DNA from 4 places in the Metabacillus sp. Hm71 genome. Region 3 is predicted to be linked to each of the others. Evidence: riboswitches for the same ligand, from Rfam matches in the RefSeq annotation. Region 3 holds a riboswitch; each other region holds the start of a gene.
What was found. A riboswitch is a leader RNA that binds a small molecule or an ion and turns the genes downstream of it on or off. The one in region 3 is predicted to bind thiamine pyrophosphate.

Region 1 (6,176 bases), 230 kb from region 3:
AGACCAATCATTCTCTTTACCGTGCTTATGACAACGATCGGTTCGATGCAGCTATTTACAGAACCGCAAGTTTTACTTGGAAATTCCGGGGGTGTTGGCGGGTCTGGATTGACAATCACATTATATATGTATAACCAGGCTTTCGGTGATAGTCAATATGGCTATGCTGCTGTTGTCTCCTGGGCGCTCTTTGTCATTATTGCTTTGTTTTCATTGCTAAATTGGAAAATTGTTCAGAAAACTGGAGCGAAGTAACGATCATGAGGAGGATCTTGTATGGATGGAAAGAATGCTGGAATTAAAAAAGTCATATTACATTTCTTCTTATTAATAGGTGTATTTATTTCGATATTTCCGTTTTACTGGCTGGCGGTCATGTCGACAAATAAGACAAGCGATATTCTAAGATTTCCGCCTAAGCTTGTCTTTGGTTCGGAACTGTTTACAAATATCAATAATGTTTTGCAAAATGTAGATTTCTTTAAATCCTTTGTAAACACGATCTTTGTTTCGACAACTCAAGCTCTCGCTATTTTATTCTTTTGTTCACTTGCAGGATTTACCTTTGCTAAATTTCAATTTCCTGGGAAAAAGTTTCTCTTTACCTCACTTTTGATTACGATGATGATTCCGTCTCAGCTATCGTTTGTTCCTTCATACATCATGATTTCAAAGATTGGCTGGGTCGACACCTTTCAGGCGTTAATTATTCCTGGATTAGCGAATGCATTCGGGATATTCTGGATCAAGCAATACTCAGAAGAAGCGATTCACGATAGCCTGCTTGATGCCGGCAGATTGGATGGCTGTAATAACTTTCGTTTATATTGGAACATCGCCTTGCCAATATTGAGGCCTGCATTAGCTTTTCTGGGAATTTTCTCATTCATCAGCATGTGGAATGATTATTTATGGCCGTTAGTCGTCTTAAATGATCCGACTAAACATACTTTACAGGTGACTTTATCTCAATTAAATGGGATTTATAACACAGATTATGGTATGGTCATGGCAGGAACTTTATTGGCGACTCTTCCATTGATTATCTTATTTATGTTTGTCAGCCGTCAGTTTATTTCAGGTATTGCAGCAGGTGCGATTAAAGATTAATCGATTGCTTAAGGTTGTTTAGTAGAGGATGAAGTCTTTATTAACGCTATTCACAACTTAACAGACAATCAAGAAGCCCTTATAACGCATGAAGTCACATTGGCTGAAAAAAATCAGCAGAAACTGTGTAGTCAATTATTTTGAAGGAGTTGTCACATACATGAAATACTCGCTATGCATTGGAGCCTATAAAGAGAAAGATGTGATTTACCATCTTGAAAAGGTGAAGGAACATGGATTTCATGGTCTGGAGTATTACGGCTGGTGGGATTTAGATCTAAAGCAGGTGGTAAGGGAACAAGAACGAATAGGTGTAGGAATTATTGCTACATGTACAAAGATTTTTAATTTAGTAGATGAAACGAGACGTGACGAATATCTAGCTGAATTAAAACAAACGATAGATGCCTGTAAAATACTTGGCACAAAATCAATTATTACCCAAACAGGGAATGTGATCGAAGGTGTTCCACGTGAAATTCAAAGGAACGCAATGGTTGAAACATTGAAACAATGTGCCCAGCTTTGCGAGGAGGCTGGCATCATATTAGAGGTAGAGCCATTAAACGGTCTTGTTGATCATCATGGACATTTTCTTCAATATTCAGATGGAGCGGCAGCTGTTATTGATCTGGTTAATAGTCCGAATGTTAAGCTTGTTTTTGACGTTTATCACCAACAGATCACAGAAGGCAATGTGATTCGCAATGCCACAAACTATATCGACCGGATCAACCATTACCATATTGCTGATAATCCAGGCCGCAAGCAGCCGGGAACAGGTGAATTGAATTATATAAACATCTTAAATGCGATCAAGGAAACAGGCTATGACGGATTTGTTGGTCTGGAATGTGGATATACAATTGATACTGACAAAGCATTGGAGGAGTTTAAACAGACGATTTTAAGGCATGTCGAGCCGTTAGCTGTGTAAGGTATTGATGTAAATGAAAAAATAATTATTATTAGTCTAAATCCTATAAAAAATGGGATTTGGAAAAAATCACCTTGTACCGTAGCCAGGTCCTTATATTTAATAGGACCTTTTTTTAGTTTTTTTTTTCGAATTCTTTCATTGTTATAATAATAAATATATTGTTACACGACATATTTAATTTAATATAAGGAGGTATTAATATGAACATTCCTAAACCACTCGTTCAAACAAATCAGGCATTTATTGTTGTCACTGTTCTCTTTTCCCTTTTGTTTTATAGATGGTTATTATTTATTCCGTTTATCATTGGGGTTTTAACCCTTATTACAAAACGTAACTTTGTAATAATAATAGGGCAAAAATTCTTAAAAAAACCACATTCTCAATATGTACTAGAAGATCGTGATCAACAATTATTTAATCAATGGATAGCCACAGTATGTTTAGGTGTATCATTATTATCCTTTTATTTTGGTTACGAATTATTAGGCGTCATTTTTAGTATTATGGTTGCTTTAGCAGCAGGTATTGCATTAATGGGATTTTGTATTGGGTGTACGATTCGCTATCGCTATCTTATGTGGAAACATAGACGAAAACAAGTTTGAATCTATGTAAATAGAAAAAAGAATTGACAGTTTCTAAAGTTGTGATATGGTTAATGTCAGAGTGAAAAGTTAATAGTAGGTACCTATCCACTAGGGGAGCCCATTGAAAGGCTGAGATCAAAGTGACCTTTGAGACCCTAGAACCTGATCTGGGTGATGCCAGCGTAGGAAAGTGGAAGTGACGGGACATTTGTATGTTCTTTTAGTTATTAAAATGAATTCCAAACCACTTTCTTTACGTATGAAAAAAGTGGTTTTTTCATTTTTATGGTCCTGTCATTTATTCTAGGAGGGATTAACATGTCATTTTCTCAGTTGCTGCGCAAAGAAGCGAATGCCATTTGGGAAGCAAGTTTTCATCATCCATTTGTGACAAAGTTGGGGGAAGGAAGCTTAGATTTAAAGTGTTTCCGTTATTATGTTCTGCAAGATTCCTATTATTTAAGCCATTTTGCCAGAGTGCAAGCATTAGGAGCAGCGAAAGCAACCGATCTTCAAACGACGAGCCGTATGGCACATCATGCACAGGGTACCTATCAGGCGGAACTTTCTTTACATCGGAACTTTTCCGAAAAATTAGGTATTACTGAAGAAGAAAAAGCTGCTTTTATACCTGCACCGACTGCTTATGCATATACATCGCACTTGTATCGTGCTGCATATGATGGCCATTTAGGGGATATTATTGCAGCGATTTTGCCGTGCTATTGGCTTTATTATGAAATTGGCGAACATTTAAAAGGATCCAAGCCGGAAGAGCCCATTTATCAAGAATGGATTGCGGCCTACGGTTCTGACTGGTTCCGCACTTTAGTAGAGGAACAAATTGCCCGTTTAGATGCCATTGCTGAAACCGTGACAGAAGCGGACAGAGAACGGATGAAACAGCATTTTATTATTAGCAGTCAATATGAATACTCATTTTGGGAGATGGCTTATACATTAGAAAATTGGCCAGTGGATGAAAAGGGGAAAGAACAGTATGCAAACTAGGGTTCCAAAAAGCTTTCAGCGTGGTATTAAAAAAACTCTTCCACGGTGCTAAAATATTTTTGGCTCGCAAACCTAAAATATCAGCACAAGGAGGAGTTTTAATATCAAAAGACACTAATAGAGTTTAGTACATACGACTTGGAATTTTAAGTATCACATCATGTTTGCACTAAATACAGGAGGCATTTTATCACTGCCCTAGGGTCAGATTGTTGAGAAAGTACGTGTTTTTTAAACATGTACTTTCTCAACAATTTATTTTTCTTATGGGTAAAAAAATTATTAAGAAGCTTTATCAAGATTATTCATTTTTACGAATTCCCTTACTCCCGAACTAACGGAAGTGTACAGCAGCGAAAAGCTCCTCCGGATTTGATAATTTCGGTAATATCGACCTCGATCACTTGGTAACCGCGCTCTTTAAGCCTTTGATTCACTTGCTTATTTATAGGAAGACTAATGACGCGTTTCTCACCGATCGAGAGGACGTTTGTACCTAATGTTGCTTGTTCCTCTTTTGAAACCTCGATTAAATCATAACGGCTTGCCAAGATTTTTCCTTTTTCAGGCTCAATTTCTCCTGGGAAAATTAAAGCTTCATTTGGAGATAAGATATTAAAGACACAGTCTAAATGTAAATATGTATCGGTGAAAGGGATCGCAATTACTTCGAAAGAAGGCAATAAACTTTGTAAATGTTTTATAGCCGTTTCATTTGTACGATTACTTATCCCTACATAAATGGTGTTGCGATCAATGATCACATCCCCGCCTTCAATTTTATCACCGATAAGATTGGTGTATGTCATTTCTTCCTTTTCCAGCAAATCCACAAAAGGTCTTTCTTCACCTTTGCGAACATCATGTGCCATTTCTGCCACAAATACTTGATTTCCGAGAGTAAACCCGATATCACGGGTAAAAACCTGCTCAGGAAATTTTTTTAAAGGGGGCAATAACAGCACTTCAATCCCGTTTTGTTGAAGGGTTTCAACAAATTGTTGATGCTGTTCCATTGCAAGTTTTGTATCAATATTTTCTTTTAAATACTGTTTTTGCGTTTCATTAATTGGTTCTCTAATCGTCATAAATTCAGGTGAACATAAAACAACCCTTTTTAAGGTATCATATTCACTAAAACAAGAAGTTTTTATGTATTCTGGTTTTGTATTCATTTGTATCCTCCAAACAAAAAGCGATTAGTTGTAATATGCCCTTTCTGGCTTTTAATAAAACTTCTTATTTAAGGATAATTTCAAATAAAAATGCAGGATTTCTTTGATATTTTTCCACTTTAGAGTGTTTTTCACTTATAATAGCTTGTAAAGAAATGAACTACATTCAAAATGATCATCAAGGTTATGGAAGAAGGTTGAAGCAGTGAGTATAGGGAAAGTCTATTTAGTTGGAGCTGGTCCTGGTGACCCAAAGCTCATTACTGTGTACGGATTGGAATGCATTCAAAAGGCGGATGTTATTGTATACGATCGTCTGATAAGCAAGGATTTATTAAAGCATGCAAAAAAAGACGCTGAGCTTATTTATTGTGGCAAGCTGCCCGGAAAGCATGAACTCATCCAAGAACAGATTCATGAAGTGTTAGTGGAGAAGGCATTTGCGGGGAAAGAGGTTGTCCGCTTAAAAGGCGGAGATCCTTTTGTGTTTGGCCGCGGTGCCGAAGAGGCAGAGGTGTTAAGAAATAACGGCATCCCTTATGAAGTAATTCCAGGTATTACCTCTGGTATTGCAGCACCTGCTTATGCGGGGATACCAGTCACACATCGAGATTTTGCTTCATCATTTGCGATTGTGACAGGACATGGCCGCGAAGAGAAGAAGACAGACACGATTAATTGGGAAGCATTAGCAAAAGGAATCGATACGATCGCCTTTTATATGGGAATTAAAAATTTACCCTATATTTGCGAGAAGCTAATCGAATACGGCAAAAGTCCTGAAGCCCTAGTGTCGGTTATCCAATGGGGAACAACCCCCTCACAAGTCGCAATTACCGGAACGTTAGCGACAATTGTTGATGAAGTGCAGAAAAATCAAATCACACACCCTGCCATTGTTTTAGTTGGTCAGGTTGCTGAATTGCGCGAGAAAATAAAATGGTTTGAGGATCTTATCGATCATGATAAAGAAGAAATGTAAAATAGCGCTGTTACACAAAAGAGGTTAGACCCCGAAGTTGGGGACTGACCTCTTTTGTTTCTTATTAACCTATAAACGAAATAATCATCATTAATCCGAAAAGAATTGTTAAATGATTTAAGGAAAATACAAACATAAGCGTAGCCCATTTTTCTTCCTTCAGCTTTTTGAAGCCCCAAATTCCAAGCACCATCCAAGCTAGAGTAAGGATAAACATGCTAATGGCAATGATTTTGCTATATGGCCAAAAGATAAAAGAAGCAGCCAGTAATAGAACTAAGTATATAATCGATTGAACTTTTGTCCGGTAAATGCCTTTTACTACAGGGAGCATTGGAACACCAGCTGCCTTGTATTCTTTTAAGCGC
Region 2 (6,176 bases), 2.5 Mb from region 3:
GAGCCTGGCATACGATTAGCTAAAATCTCGTCTAAATCAGAAATGGCCACTCCGACAGTATTATTCGGATCATCAAAATAACCCATTGTCTCAATAAGAGAGGTTTTCTTATAAAGATCTTCTGAAGATGAGTGAAGGATTAGGTCAATCTTATTATCCTTAATACGACCAAATAAACTTGTCGTTATCGAATCGGCTTTTTCAAGAATACCTTCAATGATAGGCAAAAGCTCCCTTTCATGTGGTTGATAATAGATATTCACATTTCGATATGTTTTTATTAATTTATTTTCCTTCATTGCTAGATAATCGATTGGCGGGGTTTCGTTTTCTTGAAACGGCAGCATATAAAGTCCGACTTTTTCATCTATCGTAAGGTTTTTGCCAAGCTCTGTAGAAATCATGAAGTTGATGGAAAAGAAGAATACGCTCATTAACGTAAATACGATGGATAAGCAACAAAGGGAAATGAGCCCGCTAATTCCCTTTAGGAAAAGAAGATGAAAATCCTTTTTTATGCTGATAAATGCATATAGGCAATAACAAAAAAGCGTAAATGAAAGAAGTACTAAGATTATGCTAAAAATAAGGTTTATGTTTATGTTCATAAATAAAAATAAGCCTATTAAACTAACAAAAATCACGATAAATGAAATAATGGAGTAAACCAGGTTTTTTATAAAAGTGATAAATATCTTCAATTTGACCTCCTAAATACGATGTATCTTTACTCATATTTATGAGGCAACGTTGGAAAAAATCATGAAATTTGCTATTAAATTTTTGAAAGAAAAAAGACGTTATGCGTGATGCACAACGCCTTAAACTAGTAGGTATTAAACTTGCTGATAAAAAATCGATGATAAATAAGCAAAAGTAAAGCCGAGAGGCATGCAGACAATCACAGCCAATCCTTGAACAGGCCCCTCTTCATTACTAATCCGAATCGCTTCTTTATAACCGTAAGAGAAATGGAATAATGATAAGAAAAATGTTAGTAACATGAGTGCAAATGAAATATTCATCATCAAGTCCTCCGCTTTTTCGTTCTATTCTTTCTATTAATACATGCTAGAACATCGGAAAATATGATAACTTTATTAGGTTTTTTCCTAGAAAGGGTAAACTCTATTAATCGTAAATATGATTAGAGAGAAGGGGAAGGTAGAGAAGAAGGAAGGCAACCTGCTGCTACTATAATAAGGATGGGAGATGCCCTTTTAAGGCAGCTCCCCTTTCGATTTGTAATGTTGCTATGTCTTTTTTATAACAGCGATTCTGCTCCATCAATAAAAATTTCAGTTCCGGTAATGTGACTCGATTCGTCAGAGGCGAGGAAGGAAACGAGTTTGGCAACTTGCTCTGGTTTTCCTGGACCATGTTCCAATGGCTGGCTTCCCTTAGGGTATTCTACAGGTATTTCAATCTTATTAACCTCAGGTGTTTTCTTGGTATTTTTTCCAATATTCGTTTCGATTGCTCCAGGACAAATAACATTTACTCTAATTTTATATTGGGCCAACTCCAATGCTGCCATTTTTGCAAAAGCGATTTGTCCTGCTTTAGATGTACTATAGGCTGACATTCCGGAGGTTGAAAATACGCGGCTTCCGTTAATAGAGCTGGTAATAATAATGCTCCCGCCTTTTTCTTTCATTTTCGGAATAGCATATTTAACCGTTAGAAAAGTACCTTTTAAATTTGTGTGAATCGTTTTATCCCAGTCTTCTGGGTTTAAATCTTCAATTGGAGCAAGAACTCCATTTATTCCTGCGTTTGCAAACACTATATCTAATCCTCCCCAATTTTCTATCGCTTCTTCAATTCCCGCCTTTACCCGTTTTTGGTCGGATAGATCGACATCAGCAATGATTGCCTCTCCCTGAAATTCTTCGATTTCCTTCTTGACCTTTTCTGCATTCTCTTCTTTTATATCCATAAGACAAATCTTTGCTCCTTGTTTTGCCAAATGGATGGCAGCTGCTCGGCCTATTCCTGAGCTGCCGCCAGTTACTACTGCTACCTTATTCGCAAACTTTTTATGCTCAAAAGTAATCATATGGACCTCCAAAAAAATTATTTGTATACTAGTATCTCTAGAAAATTAACTTTTACTTAATAGAAAATTTGTAATTTAAAAACGCAAAAAAAGGCCTGTCACATAAGAGAGACAGACCCATTTGCATTATTGTCTTTTTGTAATTAAACGAGGTGCAGTTAATAATAAAAAACTAATAACGATGGCAGAAACGATAATGGTTGGAATCATATAGGATGCATTATACGCAATCGAATAAAGCAATACGGGCATTCCTTCTGGAGTAAGGGAAGCAAAAAAGAAAACTCCTGCTATGACATGAACAATAAGTCGGAGTACTCCTCCGAGAAAAGTGCCAAGAATTATGAACAATATTACCGATTTACGTTTTTTATTTAGTAAAGCTTGACGAACCTGCTTTAAGAAAATTCCGCCAAAACCAACAACTGTAAAAGCTAAATAGTAATCAAGAAACCCTTGGACTGGATGAATAATATATGGGTTTCCTAGGACAGCTTGCAGAAATCCTAATAAAAGCCCTGTTAATAGCCCTCCCTTTATTCCCCAGCGATAAGCCATAATAAAAACAGGAATCATACCTAAAGAAATCGAACCACCTTGTGGGAGTTTTCCGATTATCCCTGATAATAAATCCAAAAGGAAGGCCAATGCAGATAACATTGCTACCTCAATTAAAAATAATAATCGTTGATTCACTTGCAAACTAAAAACCTCTCTCCTTGCATAAAACCAATAGGCTGCCAAAGCTGTTACTAATATTAATAGAAGAAAAAATGACTACTTTTCGAATGGAAATACAAAAAAGCAATGATTGGAATTGGATTGATGGTACCATTCATTGCTTCTAATTTATAACCATCCACATCCCTACACTAGTGCTAACTAACAGGTTCAAAGGGTCAGAACAATTCCAAATTGTTCAATCTCAGCCACTGGCTCCCCTTGTGGTATATATGCATTTATTTTATTTTGATTTTTACTATACCTTAAACTATTTCGATTAAGCAAGCTTGAATTAATATTACTAAAAGTATGACTGAGAATCTAAAATACAAAGAAAATAATGAAAACAAAAAAGTACTTGATATATATTTTTTGCTGTGTTATATTAAAAAACGCCGCTGCTGAAGTGCGAATAAACAACATTACAATTTTTCATTTATAAAAAAAAGTTGACAAGCATTCAGTAAGATGATATATTGAGAAGGTCGCTTCTGGCGAGAAGATATAACAAATGATCTTTGAAAACTAAACAAAACCAAGCGTGCCAACGTTAATTTCGATTAACAAACAACGTACTAAAATAGTACATTATTATGAGCTATATCAACTCTTTATTGGAGAGTTTGATCCTGGCTCAGGACGAACGCTGGCGGCGTGCCTAATACATGCAAGTCGAGCGAATCTGAGGGAGCTTGCTCCCGATGATTAGCGGCGGACGGGTGAGTAACACGTGGGTAACCTGCCTGTAAGATTGGGATAACTCCGGGAAACCGGAGCTAATACCGGATAACATTTCGAACCGCATGGTTCGAAGTTGAAAGGTGGCTTTTGCTACCACTTACAGATGGACCCGCGGCGCATTAGCTAGTTGGTGAGGTAACGGCTCACCAAGGCAACGATGCGTAGCCGACCTGAGAGGGTGATCGGCCACACTGGGACTGAGACACGGCCCAGACTCCTACGGGAGGCAGCAGTAGGGAATCTTCCGCAATGGACGAAAGTCTGACGGAGCAACGCCGCGTGAGCGAAGAAGGCCTTCGGGTCGTAAAGCTCTGTTGTTAGGGAAGAACAAGTACCGTTCAAATAGGGCGGTACCTTGACGGTACCTAACCAGAAAGCCACGGCTAACTACGTGCCAGCAGCCGCGGTAATACGTAGGTGGCAAGCGTTGTCCGGAATTATTGGGCGTAAAGCGCGCGCAGGCGGTTTCTTAAGTCTGATGTGAAAGCCCACGGCTCAACCGTGGAGGGTCATTGGAAACTGGGGAACTTGAGTGCAGAAGAGGAGAGTGGAATTCCACGTGTAGCGGTGAAATGCGTAGAGATGTGGAGGAACACCAGTGGCGAAGGCGACTCTCTGGTCTGTAACTGACGCTGAGGCGCGAAAGCGTGGGGAGCGAACAGGATTAGATACCCTGGTAGTCCACGCCGTAAACGATGAGTGCTAAGTGTTAGAGGGTTTCCGCCCTTTAGTGCTGCAGCAAACGCATTAAGCACTCCGCCTGGGGAGTACGGTCGCAAGACTGAAACTCAAAGGAATTGACGGGGGCCCGCACAAGCGGTGGAGCATGTGGTTTAATTCGAAGCAACGCGAAGAACCTTACCAGGTCTTGACATCCTTCGCTACTTCTAGAGATAGAAGGTTCCCCTTCGGGGGACGAAGTGACAGGTGGTGCATGGTTGTCGTCAGCTCGTGTCGTGAGATGTTGGGTTAAGTCCCGCAACGAGCGCAACCCTTGATCTTAGTTGCCAGCATTCAGTTGGGCACTCTAAGGTGACTGCCGGTGACAAACCGGAGGAAGGTGGGGATGACGTCAAATCATCATGCCCCTTATGACCTGGGCTACACACGTGCTACAATGGATGGTACAAAGGGCTGCAAGACCGCGAGGTCAAGCCAATCCCATAAAACCATTCTCAGTTCGGATTGCAGGCTGCAACTCGCCTGCATGAAGCCGGAATCGCTAGTAATCGCGGATCAGCATGCCGCGGTGAATACGTTCCCGGGCCTTGTACACACCGCCCGTCACACCACGAGAGTTTGTAACACCCGAAGTCGGTGGGGTAACCGCAAGGAGCCAGCCGCCTAAGGTGGGACAGATGATTGGGGTGAAGTCGTAACAAGGTAGCCGTATCGGAAGGTGCGGCTGGATCACCTCCTTTCTAAGGAAAATGAGGCTCGCTTGGTTTTTGTTTAGTTTTGAGAGATCATCAAGATCTTTCATTATATGTAAAAAAGACATAGGAGTTTAAATGCTTATAGCATTTGTGCATCCTGTGCTTTATGTTCCTTGAAAACTAGATAACGATAATAACAATTCAAGTAATTCACTGAGTTTAAACGCTTAGTTTAGTGATTCTCTTAATTATGTTTAATCAGGACATTAAGTAAGCACTTATGTCTTGAGACAAAGGAGAAGCGAGAAGTTCGAGGCGACGAGTGGTCGAGGAGCGGAGTGTACGGTTTTGGTACATGAGCACCGCAGAACTCGAAGTCAACGAAGAAATTCGACGCTTATCGTTTGTCGAAGGTTAAGTTGTTAAGGGCGCACGGTGGATGCCTTGGCACTAGGAGCCGATGAAGGACGGTACTAACACCGATATGCTTCGGGGAGCTGTAAGTAAGCTTTGATCCGGAGATTTCCGAATGGGGAAACCCACTGTTCGTAATGGAACAGTATCTTTACCTGAATCCATAGGGTAATGAAGGCAGACCCGGGGAACTGAAACATCTAAGTACCCGGAGGAAGAGAAAGCAAACGCGATTTCCTGAGTAGCGGCGAGCGAAACGGAAGAAGCCCAAACCAAGAGGCTTGCCTCTTGGGGTTGTAGGACACTCTATTAGGAGTTACAAAGGAACGGGGTAAATGAAGCGGTCTGGAAAGGCCCGTCATAGAAGGTAACAACCCTGTAGTTGAAACTTCGTTCCCTCCAGAGTGGATCCTGAGTACGGCGGGACACGTGAAATCCCGTCGGAAGCAGGGAGGACCATCTCCCAAGGCTAAATACTCCCTAGTGACCGATAGTGAACCAGTACCGTGAGGGAAAGGTGAAAAGCACCCCGGAAGGGGAGTGAAAGAGATCCTGAAACCGTGTGCCTACAAGTAGTCAAAGCCCGTTAATGGGTAATGGCGTGCCTTTTGTAGAATGAACCGGCGAGTTACGATCCCGTGCAAGGTTAAGTTGAAGAGACGGAGCCGCAGCGAAAGCGAGTCTTAAATAGGGCGAATGAGTACGTGGTCGTAGACCCGAAACCAGGTGATCTACCCATGTCCAGGGTGAAGTTCAGGTAACACTGAATGGAGGCCCGAACCCACGCACGTTGAAAAGTGCGGGGATGAGGTGTGGGTAGCGGAGAAATTCCAATCGAACTTGGAGATAGCTGGTTCTCTCCG
Region 3 (6,176 bases):
TTTCGTTTTTTCCGGAATTGCTCCCTCCATAAAAGGATATAAGGACATGATTCTGCCTTCATGAAAAAAGAATGTTGTCGTGTCGTGGAGCTTTATTGGGGCGGGAATTTCCTTGATCTGTTTATTCATATAGTTCAGTAACATATGCTCATACATTAGGCCTTCTTTTTTCGTTGAACGGTGGCTTATTCGCAACACGAACATTTCATTTTTTGTTTTCATTTTAAATACATCATTCCAATACCCGCCCTCTAAGCGCTGGAAGTCGAGGATCTCATCAATCCCATAGCTGCTTTTGATTATATTTATTAGCTTTGTAGATAATTCCATAATAGCACCCCACCTTTATTATTGGATCAAACCTCTTTATCCCATACTTCTACTTAAGTTTTCTATTTCCTTCATAAGGAATGAGTAAGCGCCTTGATCAGCCTAGGGCAAATAAGACGCTCATGAATAGAAGGCGTTCTTTGCCTTCAATTCATGAGTGGCTAGACCCAAGAGGTGCTAGGCGCTGGAGCTAGACACAAAAACTAGGTTAAAATTTTATTTATTAAACTTTAAAAAAAGCGCAAGGCGCTAAGCATTCGGCGACAAGCAAAAGGCGAACAGGAATAGAAGGTGTTCTTTACCTTCTATTCCTGTTTGACTAGACCCTAGAGCCGATGGCGCCTGGAGCTAGATTCGAAACGCAAGCTATGTTAAGAAAATATATAAATTCTGATATTATTATAAAAATGAGGACATCTCCAAAGGGTTAATCCTTTTGGAGATGTCCTCCTCTTTATAATTATTAGTTTCTATAAAAGCTGTTCAACAATTGATCTAAGCTCGCTAGCACGTTCTGTTGGATTTTCTGCAAGACTAATTGCTGAAATGACGGAAATACCGTTGCCCCCGCTTTCGATCACTGGTGCTGCATTTTCGGACGTAATCCCGCCAATTCCAACGATTGGCAAATCAATGCCTTTTTTACGAACTTCCTTAATAATTGCTGTTCCCTGTGCTGTTTTTGCATCCTCTTTTGTTTTTGTCGAGTAGATTGGTCCAATTCCTGCATAATCTGCTCCATCTGCGATCGCCTTTTCAACCTCATCTAGATTATGAGCGGATACACCTAAAATTTTATTTCCGATCTTCTGTCTTACTTCCTCCGCTGATGCATCATCTTGTCCAATATGAACCCCGTCAGCGTTAATGGCAAGGGCCAGCTCAATATCATCGTTTACGATAAAAGGGATTGAATAGTTTTTACATATAGCTTGTAATTGTTTAGCAAGTTCAACTTTTTCAGCACCTGTGAAAGCACCTGTTCCTTTTTCTCTAAACTGAAATAATGTTATTCCCCCTTTGATCGCTTGATCAAGTACAACTTGTGGGTCTATTTTACAGTTATTACTGCCCATAATAAAATATAATCGCAATAACTCATTCATTTCTCTTCTTGAAATTCTGTCCAAACCGAATCTCCCCTTTATTGTCGAATCTTTGCTTGCTGCCGTTGTTGGTAAGCCCAGTGATTGGTTGGGCCATGGCCATTACCAATTTCTAAGTCATCCTCAATTGCAGCTTGAATAAAGTTTTTTGCTGTTTGAACGGCTTGTTCAACCGTATTCCCTTTTGCAAGTTCTGCCGTAACGGCTGCAGCAAATGTACAGCCTGTACCATGGGTATTCTTCGTTGCAATTCGCTTACCTTTATAATAAGTAAACTCTTCGCCATTATATAAGATATCGACTAATTCTTCCCCCTCATCATGACCGCCCTTGATCACAACATACTTTGCACCAAATTGATACAAGCGTTTGGCTGCTTCCAACCGGTCATCCATTGTTCGAATCGACATATCGGCCAAAACTTCTGCTTCAGGAATATTTGGAGTGATAACCATCGCTAAAGGTAAAAGATATTGTTTAAGTGCAGCTACTGCCTCATTTTGTAATAAAGGTGCTCCACCTTTAGCAATCATGACTGGATCGACCACAACATGTTCCCATTGAAACTTTTTTACTGCCTCAGCAACAGCCTTGATGATTTCACCGCTAAATAACATCCCTGTTTTTACTGCATTTGTTCCTAAGTCATTCCCAATCGCTTCTATTTGATTAACAACTGCTTCAACAGATAATGGATAGACCCCATGCACGCCAAGTGTATTTTGTGCAGTAACCGCAGTAATGGCTGACATGCCAAATACATTTAATTCTTGAAAGGTTTTTAGATCGGCCTGAATACCGGCACCCCCGCCGCTATCTGATCCGGCAATTGTCAAAGCTTTTTTTATAGCCATTTTCATTCTCTCCTTTATCTTATCTTACAGTTTTTCGATTTTAGCAAACTGATTGACATCTTCTGGTGAAACATTTGCCAATTGATTCAAAAATTCAATTTGAAAGCTTCCAGGTCCGGCTTGAACCGTTTTTTCAGCTGCTAATTCAGCAGCAACTCCATATGTCGTAAGTGCTGCAACCGCTGCCTGGAGCAAGTCTTTTTCCACTGCAGCAAATGCCCCAACGACTGAGCTTAACAAACAACCGGCTCCTGTCACTTTGGTTAGCAAAGGATGACCATTATAGACAACAAAGGTATGTTGGCCATCTGTTATGACATCTTCTTTACCAGTTATAATGACTAAAGTATTTAATTTTTGCGCTGCGATTTGCGCCAAATCAATTGTATTGCCGGAACCTTGTCCAGCATCAACACCTTTAATGGTCCATGCTTCCCCAATAACATTTGCAATTTCTGCAGCATTTCCTCGTAAAATTGATATCTCTAATTCTTTAACGATTCGCCGAGCTGTTTCTGTTCGATAGGCAGTAGCTCCTGCACCGACTGGATCAAAGATAACTGGTACATCATGAAGATTTGCTGACTTCCCAGCAATCACCATCGCTTCAATTTCATCATGTGTCAATGTTCCAATATTTAAAACTAAAGCACCTGCTAGTTTTGCCATTTCGGCAACTTCTTCCTTTGCATAGGCCATAACAGGTGATGCACCTAATGCTAACAAACCATTTGCGGTAAAATTTGTTACAACCACATTCGTAATATTATGAACTAGTGGATTTTGCTGTTTAAGTTTTTCAAATGTATTAATTATTTGCTCAACCTTCATCTTTCTTTTCCTTTCTGCTATTCGGTCATTTTTCTGCAAAATAAAAAGAACACAATGCCGCGCAAAGTGCTCTTAGATACCTAATGACATTCCCTACGCTGGCATTATCCAACAGGTTTAAACGGTCAGCAACGGAATAGTTGCAATCTCAGCCAGCTTCCACCAGCCCCCGAAAATATAAGTTTATTGGTAGTTTACTGAATCTAGCAAGAAAAAACAAGGGTTGATTTAAATAGTATGACAAATTGGCAGGTTCATTCTTTATTTAGACTGCAGTATTAAGCCCGTAATAAATTGCAGCCATGCATATACTCCAACCTTCACTGTTTCAGAAACATGCGAATCTTTGCTTGGGTCTAAACAAACAAAATCGATATGTTTGACGCAAGGATGTTTGCCGATTTCTAATAAGCTATTAAAAAGTTCACTCGCAGACATTCCTCCTGGTGTTGACGCCGGCACGCCAGGGGCAACAGAAATATCCAGCACATCCATATCAACTGTTACATAAATTCGGTCAGCTTTTCCTGATAACTCGTCTAATGCTCTCTTTATTGTTTTTATTAAACCATGCCCTCGTGCTTGGTTCAGAGTTATCATTTGTATACCATGTTCATTTGCATAATCAATTAACGGCTTTGCATTAAAATAGCCATGCAAGCCGATATTGATAACATGCTCACCTAAGATGTGGTGACCATCAATTAGTTGACGGATCGGTGTTCCATTTGCTGGTCCTAATTCATTTGGGTCCCTAACATCAAGATGGGTATCAAGCTGGAGCACTCCAATCGTGTCTTCGGGAAATGCCTCTTTAATGCCGCGAACAGCGCAGGCTGTTGTTGAATGATCACCGCCAATCATGCATGTTCGTGTGTTTGGATAGTGTTCGGCAAGAAATGCAGTTGACCTTTGGATGCGCTGATGTGATAAAAGAATATCTGTTGTATGCATCATTACATCTCCCGCATCAGCAACACGAAAGGAATTCAGATCAACATTTTCATCTAAATTATAGGTTGCAAAACTTTTCCACATCATGCGAAATTCTGTTGGATATAAAGAAGCTCCTGATACACTAATTGAAGACCGGGAAATCGGTGCACCGTACAAGATCAAATCAAAAGGTTGGTTATGTTCGCTAAGAGGTCTAACCCAATGATGAACATATGTCGGCATTTCATTCCCCGATACATTCCACACCCATTCAGGCTGCTTTAAAAAATGTTCACTCAAGCTGCTACACCACCTTTACACCTTTTTTCCACACTGAATTGACATGGTTGACACCAAATAAATATTGCAATTCCTGATAATTTTTCACATTCCATAATACGAGATCTGCCTGTTTACCAACCTCAAGTGAACCGACTTTATCCTGGCGGTTAATCGCACATGCCGCATTAAAAGTAGCTGCTGTTAATGCCTCGGCAGGTGTGAGACGCATCGAGATACAAGCTAAATTCATTACTAGAGGCATAGATGTTGTTGGCGATGATCCCGGGTTACAATCTGTTGAAATGGCCACAGCCACACCCGCATCAATCATTTTTCTTCCCGCCGCTGCTGCTTCTCGTAAATAAAGGGCGGTTGCCGGGAGCAAGCAAGCAATTGTTCCTGATTGAGCCATTGCTTGAATGCCTGCCTCTGAGGCTTTCAATAAATGTTCAGCAGATATGGCTCCTATTTTCGCTGCTAATTCGGCTCCACCATAAGACTCGATTTCATCGGCATGGATTTTCGGGATAAATCCAAATCGTTTCCCTGCTTCCAGCACTCGTTCTGATTGTTCAGGGGTAAACACACCCTTTTCACAAAAAACATCTTGAAATTCTGCCAATTTTTCCTCTGCAATCACAGGCAGCATGTCATGTATCAAATGATCAACGTACTCATTTTCACGGCCTTTAAATTCTGGAGGAACAGCATGGGCCCCCATAAATGTAGGCACGATTTCGATCACATGCTGTTCTTGCAGCTTTTTCATGACTCGAAGCTGCATAAGCTCTGTTTCTAAGTTCATTCCATAGCCGCTTTTTCCTTCAATCGTCGTCACACCATGTGCGAGAAAGGAATCAAGCCGACCAATTGTTTGTTCTATTAACTGTTCTTCAGTAGCTTCCCTTGTCATGCGGGTGGTTGCATGAATTCCCCCACCCGCGTTCATAATCTCCATATAAGCAGCACCTTCAAGCCGCTTTTCAAATTCACGTTCCCGGCTTCCCCCGTAGACAACATGTGTATGAGGATCCACAAGTCCAGGAGTAACCAAATGGCCTGTAGCATCGACAACTTCTGCTTCATCAAGTTTGTCAGAAAACAATTCCTTTAATTTTTTGGTTGTTCCAACAGCTTGTATCAATCCATCTTCAATCCATAAGCTACCATCCTCAATTAAACCGAGCTCAGACATAGCTTCTTTTGAACGCGGTCCTTTTACATTAGAAGCTAATGTCGCCAGTTGAGCAGCGTGTTTAATCCAAATTGGCCTACTCATTCTTGAACATCCCCTTTATCAAGCATTGGCATCTTAATCCCTTTTTCACGTGCTGTTTTTTTAGCCAGCTCATATCCGGCATCAGCATGACGGACTACTCCCATACCTGGATCCGTTGTCAGTACTCGTTCAATACGAGCTTCCGCTTCTTTCGTGCCATCTGCCACAATGACAACACCAGCGTGGAGAGAGTAGCCCATTCCAACACCGCCACCATGATGCACAGAAACCCATGTAGCACCGCCAACAGCATTTACCATGGCATTTAAAATCGGCCAGTCCGCCACAGCATCTGATCCATCCTTCATTGCCTCTGTTTCACGATTAGGTGATGCAACAGAGCCTGAATCCAAGTGATCGCGTCCAATCACAATCGGCGCTTTTAATTCACCGCTTGCAACCATGTCATTCAATATCTTACCAAAGCGGGCACGTTCACCATATCCTAGCCAGCATATGCGGGAAGGCAATCCTTGAAATTGAATCTTATGTTGGGCCATTCGAATCCAGTTGCATAAATGCTCGTTATCACTGAATTCACGTAAAATCGCTTGATCC
Region 4 (6,176 bases), 130 kb from region 3:
CTGCCAATTTTTGGTCTTGGTTTTTAATCGTTACTAGAAATACATTTATTAATTGCTCTGCTTGAAGGCTTGTAAAATAGTCGTCAATTTTCCCAGCAGCCTTTAAAATCATCACATGGTGAGAGAGATCGGCTTTCCCCGACCGATGAGTTGTGCTTCCAGGAAAATGAATACAGAAATGACCGGGAAATCCATTTTGAAGCGCTCCAGCACCGTGCGGCATTCCATGCATAGAGGCAGGGATTAAGCTGTCATTGGCTAGAATTAAGACTGCTTTTCTTCGCCAACTCCATCTTCCATCATAGATTTCTTTCATAATCTTCGTGTCTTTTTTGGTAATGGGCTGTACATCTGCATGCCTGCTGCCAGCCCTTCGCTGTACTTCAAAGCTCTTACCAGTTTCCACATCAATAACAGTAAAGGTTGATTTTTTCGGCAAAATATGATTGACTGCTTCCCAATTTTGAAGGGTTATTTGGAAACTTATTGGAGCTTGTCTATTTTCGATAGAAGCAGCAAATGTCTTTTCTTCTGAAAAACAAATCATAAAAATGAATAATCCAATGCTAAAAACATAACTTTTCACAATATCATGTCATCTCCGTAACTAGTTTCTTTTTTAGTAAGCTTAGTTTGTGCTTTGTTAGAGAAAACATTACTTGAATAAAAATGGAAAATGAAAGAAGATCAACAACATGATCGTCCTAACTGAAGCTATGATGATTTCAAATTTTTTGGTTAATTGGCAAAAATAAATTGACTTACATTTTTAATTGTCTTACAATATTCTTGAATTGAAAAAATTAATGGGTGATATAAAAATAACGCTTTTAATAACCATTTAGCAGTTTGGTCTGTGATGCAATTGACCATTAATTTTTTCTTTAACAAACAGTGATCTTATAAAGTAGCGACTCTTTAAAGGATAAAGAGGCTACTTTTTTTGTGTAATGTGTTAAAATTTACGTAAAGAAATATTCACTAGGGGAAGGAAATGACAAAGGAAATAAACAAATTTACTCAAATAATTGTTCTTTATTAGAATAGGAGAATGCTTAATGCTTCAAACTTTTAATCGGCAGCTTGAAAGGTTTATGCCATTTCTTACGCCTGCAAGCGTCATTTTGGGCGTGATGTTTGCTAATCATTTTTCGTTTTTTTCATTTTTAATCCCTTGGATTTTTGCTTTTATTACTTTCTCTGGTAGTCTCAACTCGAACTTTTCTTCCCTTAAAGGTGTATTAAAAAGTCCGCTTCCATTACTAATTATTTTATTTGTTTTGCATATAGGAATGCCAGTTATTGCTTGGGGGGCAGGACATCTTATCTTTGCAAATGATCCTTTAATATTGACCGGTCTTGTACTTGCTGCTGTTATTCCTACAGGTATAACAAGCTTCATCTGGGTAACGATTTATAAAGGAAATATTGCATTGGCCCTTTCGATTATTTTGCTTGATACGATTCTTTCTCCATTCCTTGTGCCGCATACTCTTTCTTTCCTTGTTGGGCAGAAAGTAGACATTAGTACGTTATCGATTATGTACGGATTGTTATATATGGTCGTTTTACCATCTTTAGTAGGAATGTTGTTGAATCATCTATTTAAAGAGAAAAGCGTTCAAGTAAGCAAAACACTAGCCCCGTTTTCTAAGTTGGGTCTTGCAATTGTTGTTATGATTAATGGAGCTGTAGTAGCACCATATTTATCAGATATAACAGTGAAGTTGGTTATTATTGCTGTCACAGTTTTTATTCTTGCTTTCTTTGGATATTTACTTACATGGATAGTAGCAAACTGGTTAAAAAGAGATCGGGAAACAAAAGTAGCGATGATCTTTACTGGCGGAATGCGTAATATCAGTGCCGGGGCTGTTATTGCCGTGCAATATTTTCCAGCTGCTGTCGCTGTTCCAGTTATTATTGGGATGCTGTTTCAGCAAGTATTGGCATCGATCTTTGGATATTTATTTAAAAGATATGAGGATCGCATTTTTCATGCAAATAAACAGTTTGTGAACAATGTTAGCGGTTTATAAAGGGGATTTATTTTAATCTGTTGCCAAAAAGGAAAGATTGTGTTAAAAATAATATAATCAATTTAGAAATTAAGTTAATAGATTTCACCACTAGGGGAGCTTTTAAAAGCTGAGAGAGGCATGGTGCCTTGACCCTTATTACCTGATCTAGATAATACTAGCGTAGGGAAGAGGTGTTTGAAAATATATTTGAAACTTCGGAAAACCCGATGTTTTTCGAATGTTTATACATAAATTTGTATGTATGTTCAAACCACTTCTTCAAATAAGAAGTGGTTTTTTTATAGCTGAGAAAAGGATTGGGAGGAAAAAAATGACAGCAGATCATATTCAGCAATTAGTTGAACAAGTTGATGCCAGAAAAGATGAGCTGATTGAATTGCTCAAAAGGCTAATCGAGTATAAAACACCGGCACCGCCTGCAAGAAACACTAAGGATGCCCAACAATTTGTTGCTGATTTTTTAAGTGATAAAGGCTTTACAATCGATATGTGGGATGTTTACCCCAATGATCCAAATGTTGTAGGTGTTCGTAAAGGGACTTCATCAGACCTGTATAACAGCTTGATCATTAATGGACATATGGACGTAGCTGAAGTCAGTGAGGATGAAGTGTGGGAGGTTGACCCTTTTTATCCGGTTGTAAAAGACGGGAATATCATCGGTCGAGGTGCAGCTGATATGAAAGGCGGTTTAGCCGGTGCTTTGTTCGCCATCCAGTTAATACATGAAGCGGGGATTGAATTGCCTGGCAGTTTAATTTTCCAGTCGGTCATTGGCGAAGAGGTTGGTGAGGCAGGTACATTAGAATGTTGCAAAAAGGGGTATGCGGCTGATTTTGCTGTTGTGGTAGACACAAGTGATTTACATATTCAAGGTCAAGGTGGAGTCATTACTGGATGGATTACAGTAAAGAGCCCGCAAACCTTTCATGATGCAACAAGAAGGCAGATGATTCATGCTGGAGGAAAGCTCTTTGGTGCGAGTGCAATCGAGAAAATGACAAACATTATTCAAGGACTGCAAGAGCTTGAACGCCATTGGGCTGTGACGAAAAGCTATCCGGGTTTTATGTCTGGAACGAATACGATAAACCCTGCAGTTATTGAAGGTGGGCGGCATGCGGCTTTCATAGCTGACGAATGCAGGCTTTGGATCACGGTACACTATTATCCAAATGAGACGTATGAGCAAATCATCAACGAAATTGAAACACATATACAGCATGTGGCAAACGCTGATCCTTGGCTTAGAGAAAATCCGCCTTCATTTGAATGGGGCGGGAAGTCAATGATTGTTGATCGCGGGGAAATCTTTCCATCACTAGAGGTTGATCCTAACCATCTCGGTGTAAAGCAATTAGCATCGGCACACCAGGCTATATTAAACGATCAGGCAATTGTCGATGTTTCCCCTTCGGTAACAGATGGCGGCTGGTTAGGTGAGGCAGGAATTCCGACAGCGATTTATGGACCTGGCAATTTGCAAAATGCCCATGCCATAAATGAGAAGCTTTCTATTGACCAGCTTATTTCTTATACAAAGGTTATTTTACGTTTTATTTATGAATGGTGTCATACTGAACGAGCTTGATTAAGCTTCAAGAGGTAAAGCTCATGAAATTTAGGAGGTTAAAGGATGAATTTTAGTCAAAGGCTTTATTACAAGGTACTGCCAATATGGAATCGTAATCATGCCCATCCGTTTGTTCAAAAAATGGGAAATGGTACGTTGGAAAAGGAAAAGTTCCGGTTTTATATGGTTCAGGATTATTTGTATTTAATTGAATATGCAAAGGTTTTTGCTTTAGGTGCTGTAAAAGCGACAGACCTTAAGGTAATGGGGAAATTTGCCAAATTACTAGATGCAACGTTAAATGAAGAAATGGAGCTTCATCGGCAATATGCAAAAAAATTTGATATTTCTGTTGAGGAGCTGGAAACAGCAAAACCATCGCCAACCACACTTGCATACACACATTATATGTTACATGTGAGCCAGAATGGTACACTTGCAGAGCTTGTTGCAGCCTTGCTTCCTTGTATGTGGAGTTATTGGGAAATTGGCAAGGAGCTAAAAAAAATCGAGGGTGCAAGCGAGCACGAGTTTTATGGAGAGTGGATCAATATGTATGCATCAGATGAGTTTGGGCAGCTTGCAACATGGTGTATAGAGTTATTGGATCAGGTAGCAGAGGGAAAGCCGGAGGCAGAGCTGGAAAAATTGGAGGAGATCTTCCTCAATACAACTCGATTCGAATACATGTTTTGGGATATGGCTTATAACGAAGAGATGTGGCCAATCGATGAGTGATCCAGTACTGAAATTTCAACATGTAACCTTTCGTTATGATGAAGCAAAAGCGCCCATCTTAAAAGATTTTGATATTCAGATTAATGAAGGAGAGTTCGTTAGTATTATAGGTCCAAGTGGATCGGGGAAAAGCACATTATTTAAGTTGGTTACGGGACTGGAGCATCCAACAGAAGGTGAAATTTTCTTGCGGAATAATCTGAACTCAAACCGACTTGGGAAGGTCGGGTATATGCCCCAGCAGGATTTGCTGCTGCCATGGCGGACAATTGTCGAAAATGCTGCACTTCCTTTAGAAATAAAAGGAGTTAACAAAAAAGAAGCACACAAGAGAGTATTGGTATTACTTGAGGAGTTCGGTCTGAAAGGTGTGGAAGGCTGCTTCCCTAGTGATTTATCTGGCGGTATGAGGCAAAGGGTGTCTTTTCTGCGTACGATACTAAGCGGCGCAGAGGTTCTGCTTTTGGATGAACCCTTTAGTGCACTTGATGCCATCACAAGAATTTCCTTGCAGGAGTGGCTCTTATCTCAATGGGAAAAACGCAAGGAAACGATTCTTTTTATTACTCATGATGTCAATGAAGCTTTGTTTCTATCTGATCGAATTTTTATTTTTAAAGATGTGCCGTCAAGCGAACTTGAGGTGGTCAAGGTTCCGCTTGACCGCCCGAGAGATTTAAAGGATTTAAATAAACCTGAAGTAATCGAGCTAAAGGATTATTTAATTGACCAGCTTCGAGCGAGGGTAAAGTTATGAAGTTTTTCCAAAAGTATACTGCCGCATGTCTACTTGTTACCGGTTTTCTCATTTTGTGGGAAGTCTGTGCAAGGCTAGTTGATTTGGGATTTATTTTACCAGCTCCCTCAGATATTGCTTATAAGCTATGGGAAATAAAAGCTCCCTTATTTCTCGAACATTTACCATCAACATTAGTAATCATTGTTATTGGCCTTTTTATTTCAATTGTTTTCGGTGTGGGCCTTGCTGTTTGGATGAGCGTAAGTAAAACGGCTGAGAGAACCTTTTATCCGATCATTATCTCGTCACAAACCATTCCGATCATTGCTCTTGCTCCAATCTTCGTCCTTTGGTTTGGCTATACGATTTGGAGTAAGGTTGTTGTAACTGTCCTTATAACATTTTTCCCAATAACAGTTAATACTTATGATGGGCTTCGCTCAACAAGCAAGGATTATCGAGATTTATTATTAACAATGGGCGCAAGTAAAAAGGATTTATTCTTTAAACTCCAAGTACCGGCAAGTGCGCCGCATTTTTTTTCAGGATTAAAGGTTGCCGTTACACTTAGCGTCATTGGGGCTGCAATAGGTGAATGGATCGGTGCTCAAGCAGGTTTAGGTTATTTTAGCCGACGAATGATGACACAATTTGATGGAGCAGGTGTTTTTGCTCCGATCATTTTGTTATCAGCAGTAGGCGTTTTATTTTTTCTATTGGTTGGTTGGATTGAAAGAAGAACATTAAGATGGAGGAAAACAAAATGAAAAAGTATTTATTTGTACTATTATGTATGATGATTGTACTGTTGACAGCATGTTCAGGTGGAGAGAATGGTACTTCAACACAAAGTGCCGAAGAAGGGGAAAAAACGAAAGAGTTAAAGGATATAAGCATTATGCTGGATTGGTATCCAAATGCCGTACACAGCTTTTTATATGTTGCCCAGGAAAAGGGATATTTTAAAGAAGAAGGCTTAAATGTCGAGATTCAATTTCCAGCAAACCCGACAGATCCCATTAATTTGGCTGCTGCCGGTCAAGTGACACTCGGTATTTCCTATCAGCCAGATGTCATTATTGCG

Region 1: linked by a shared signal. The riboswitch ahead of tenA (thiaminase II) and the one ahead of thiM (hydroxyethylthiazole kinase) in region 3 are both predicted to bind thiamine pyrophosphate.
Region 2: linked by a shared signal. The riboswitch ahead of thiT (energy-coupled thiamine transporter ThiT) and the one ahead of thiM (hydroxyethylthiazole kinase) in region 3 are both predicted to bind thiamine pyrophosphate.
Region 4: linked by a shared signal. The riboswitch ahead of ACSVDH_RS09605 (acetylornithine deacetylase) and the one ahead of thiM (hydroxyethylthiazole kinase) in region 3 are both predicted to bind thiamine pyrophosphate.

What each region holds. Positions count from the first base shown of each region.
Region 1 is NZ_CM200278.1:1,684,906-1,691,081, forward strand. Features, by position in the region: gene ACSVDH_RS08055 (carbohydrate ABC transporter permease) at 1-255, shown strand, start outside; gene ACSVDH_RS08060 (carbohydrate ABC transporter permease) at 277-1,110, shown strand; gene ACSVDH_RS08065 (hydroxypyruvate isomerase family protein) at 1,271-2,047, shown strand; gene ACSVDH_RS08070 (DUF4395 domain-containing protein) at 2,251-2,658, shown strand; TPP riboswitch at 2,741-2,846, shown strand; gene tenA (thiaminase II) at 2,959-3,651, shown strand; gene ACSVDH_RS08080 (dimethylarginine dimethylaminohydrolase family protein) at 3,975-4,826, opposite strand; gene cobA (uroporphyrinogen-III C-methyltransferase) at 5,032-5,808, shown strand; gene cyoE (heme o synthase) at 5,873-6,176, opposite strand, start outside.
Region 2 is NZ_CM200278.1:4,429,605-4,435,780, reverse strand. Features, by position in the region: gene ACSVDH_RS22015 (gluzincin family metallopeptidase) at 1-701, opposite strand, end outside; gene ACSVDH_RS22010 (hypothetical protein) at 837-1,025, opposite strand; gene ACSVDH_RS22005 (SDR family oxidoreductase) at 1,265-2,059, opposite strand; gene thiT (energy-coupled thiamine transporter ThiT) at 2,186-2,755, opposite strand; TPP riboswitch at 2,907-3,012, opposite strand; rRNA gene ACSVDH_RS21995 (16S ribosomal RNA) at 3,394-4,944, shown strand; rRNA gene ACSVDH_RS21990 (23S ribosomal RNA) at 5,312-6,176, shown strand, end outside.
Region 3 is NZ_CM200278.1:1,917,956-1,924,131, reverse strand. Features, by position in the region: gene ACSVDH_RS09050 (phosphotransferase) at 1-330, opposite strand, end outside; gene thiE (thiamine phosphate synthase) at 801-1,460, opposite strand; gene thiD (bifunctional hydroxymethylpyrimidine kinase/phosphomethylpyrimidine kinase) at 1,475-2,290, opposite strand; gene thiM (hydroxyethylthiazole kinase) at 2,315-3,121, opposite strand; TPP riboswitch at 3,195-3,304, opposite strand; gene ACSVDH_RS09030 (agmatinase family protein) at 3,383-4,357, opposite strand; gene hutI (imidazolonepropionase) at 4,362-5,618, opposite strand; gene hutU (urocanate hydratase) at 5,615-6,176, opposite strand, start outside.
Region 4 is NZ_CM200278.1:2,044,553-2,050,728, forward strand. Features, by position in the region: gene ACSVDH_RS09595 (hypothetical protein) at 1-586, opposite strand, end outside; gene ACSVDH_RS09600 (bile acid:sodium symporter family protein) at 1,059-2,039, shown strand; TPP riboswitch at 2,122-2,225, shown strand; gene ACSVDH_RS09605 (acetylornithine deacetylase) at 2,353-3,633, shown strand; gene tenA (thiaminase II) at 3,679-4,353, shown strand; gene ACSVDH_RS09615 (ABC transporter ATP-binding protein) at 4,346-5,110, shown strand; gene ACSVDH_RS09620 (ABC transporter permease) at 5,107-5,859, shown strand; gene ACSVDH_RS09625 (ABC transporter substrate-binding protein) at 5,856-6,176, shown strand, end outside.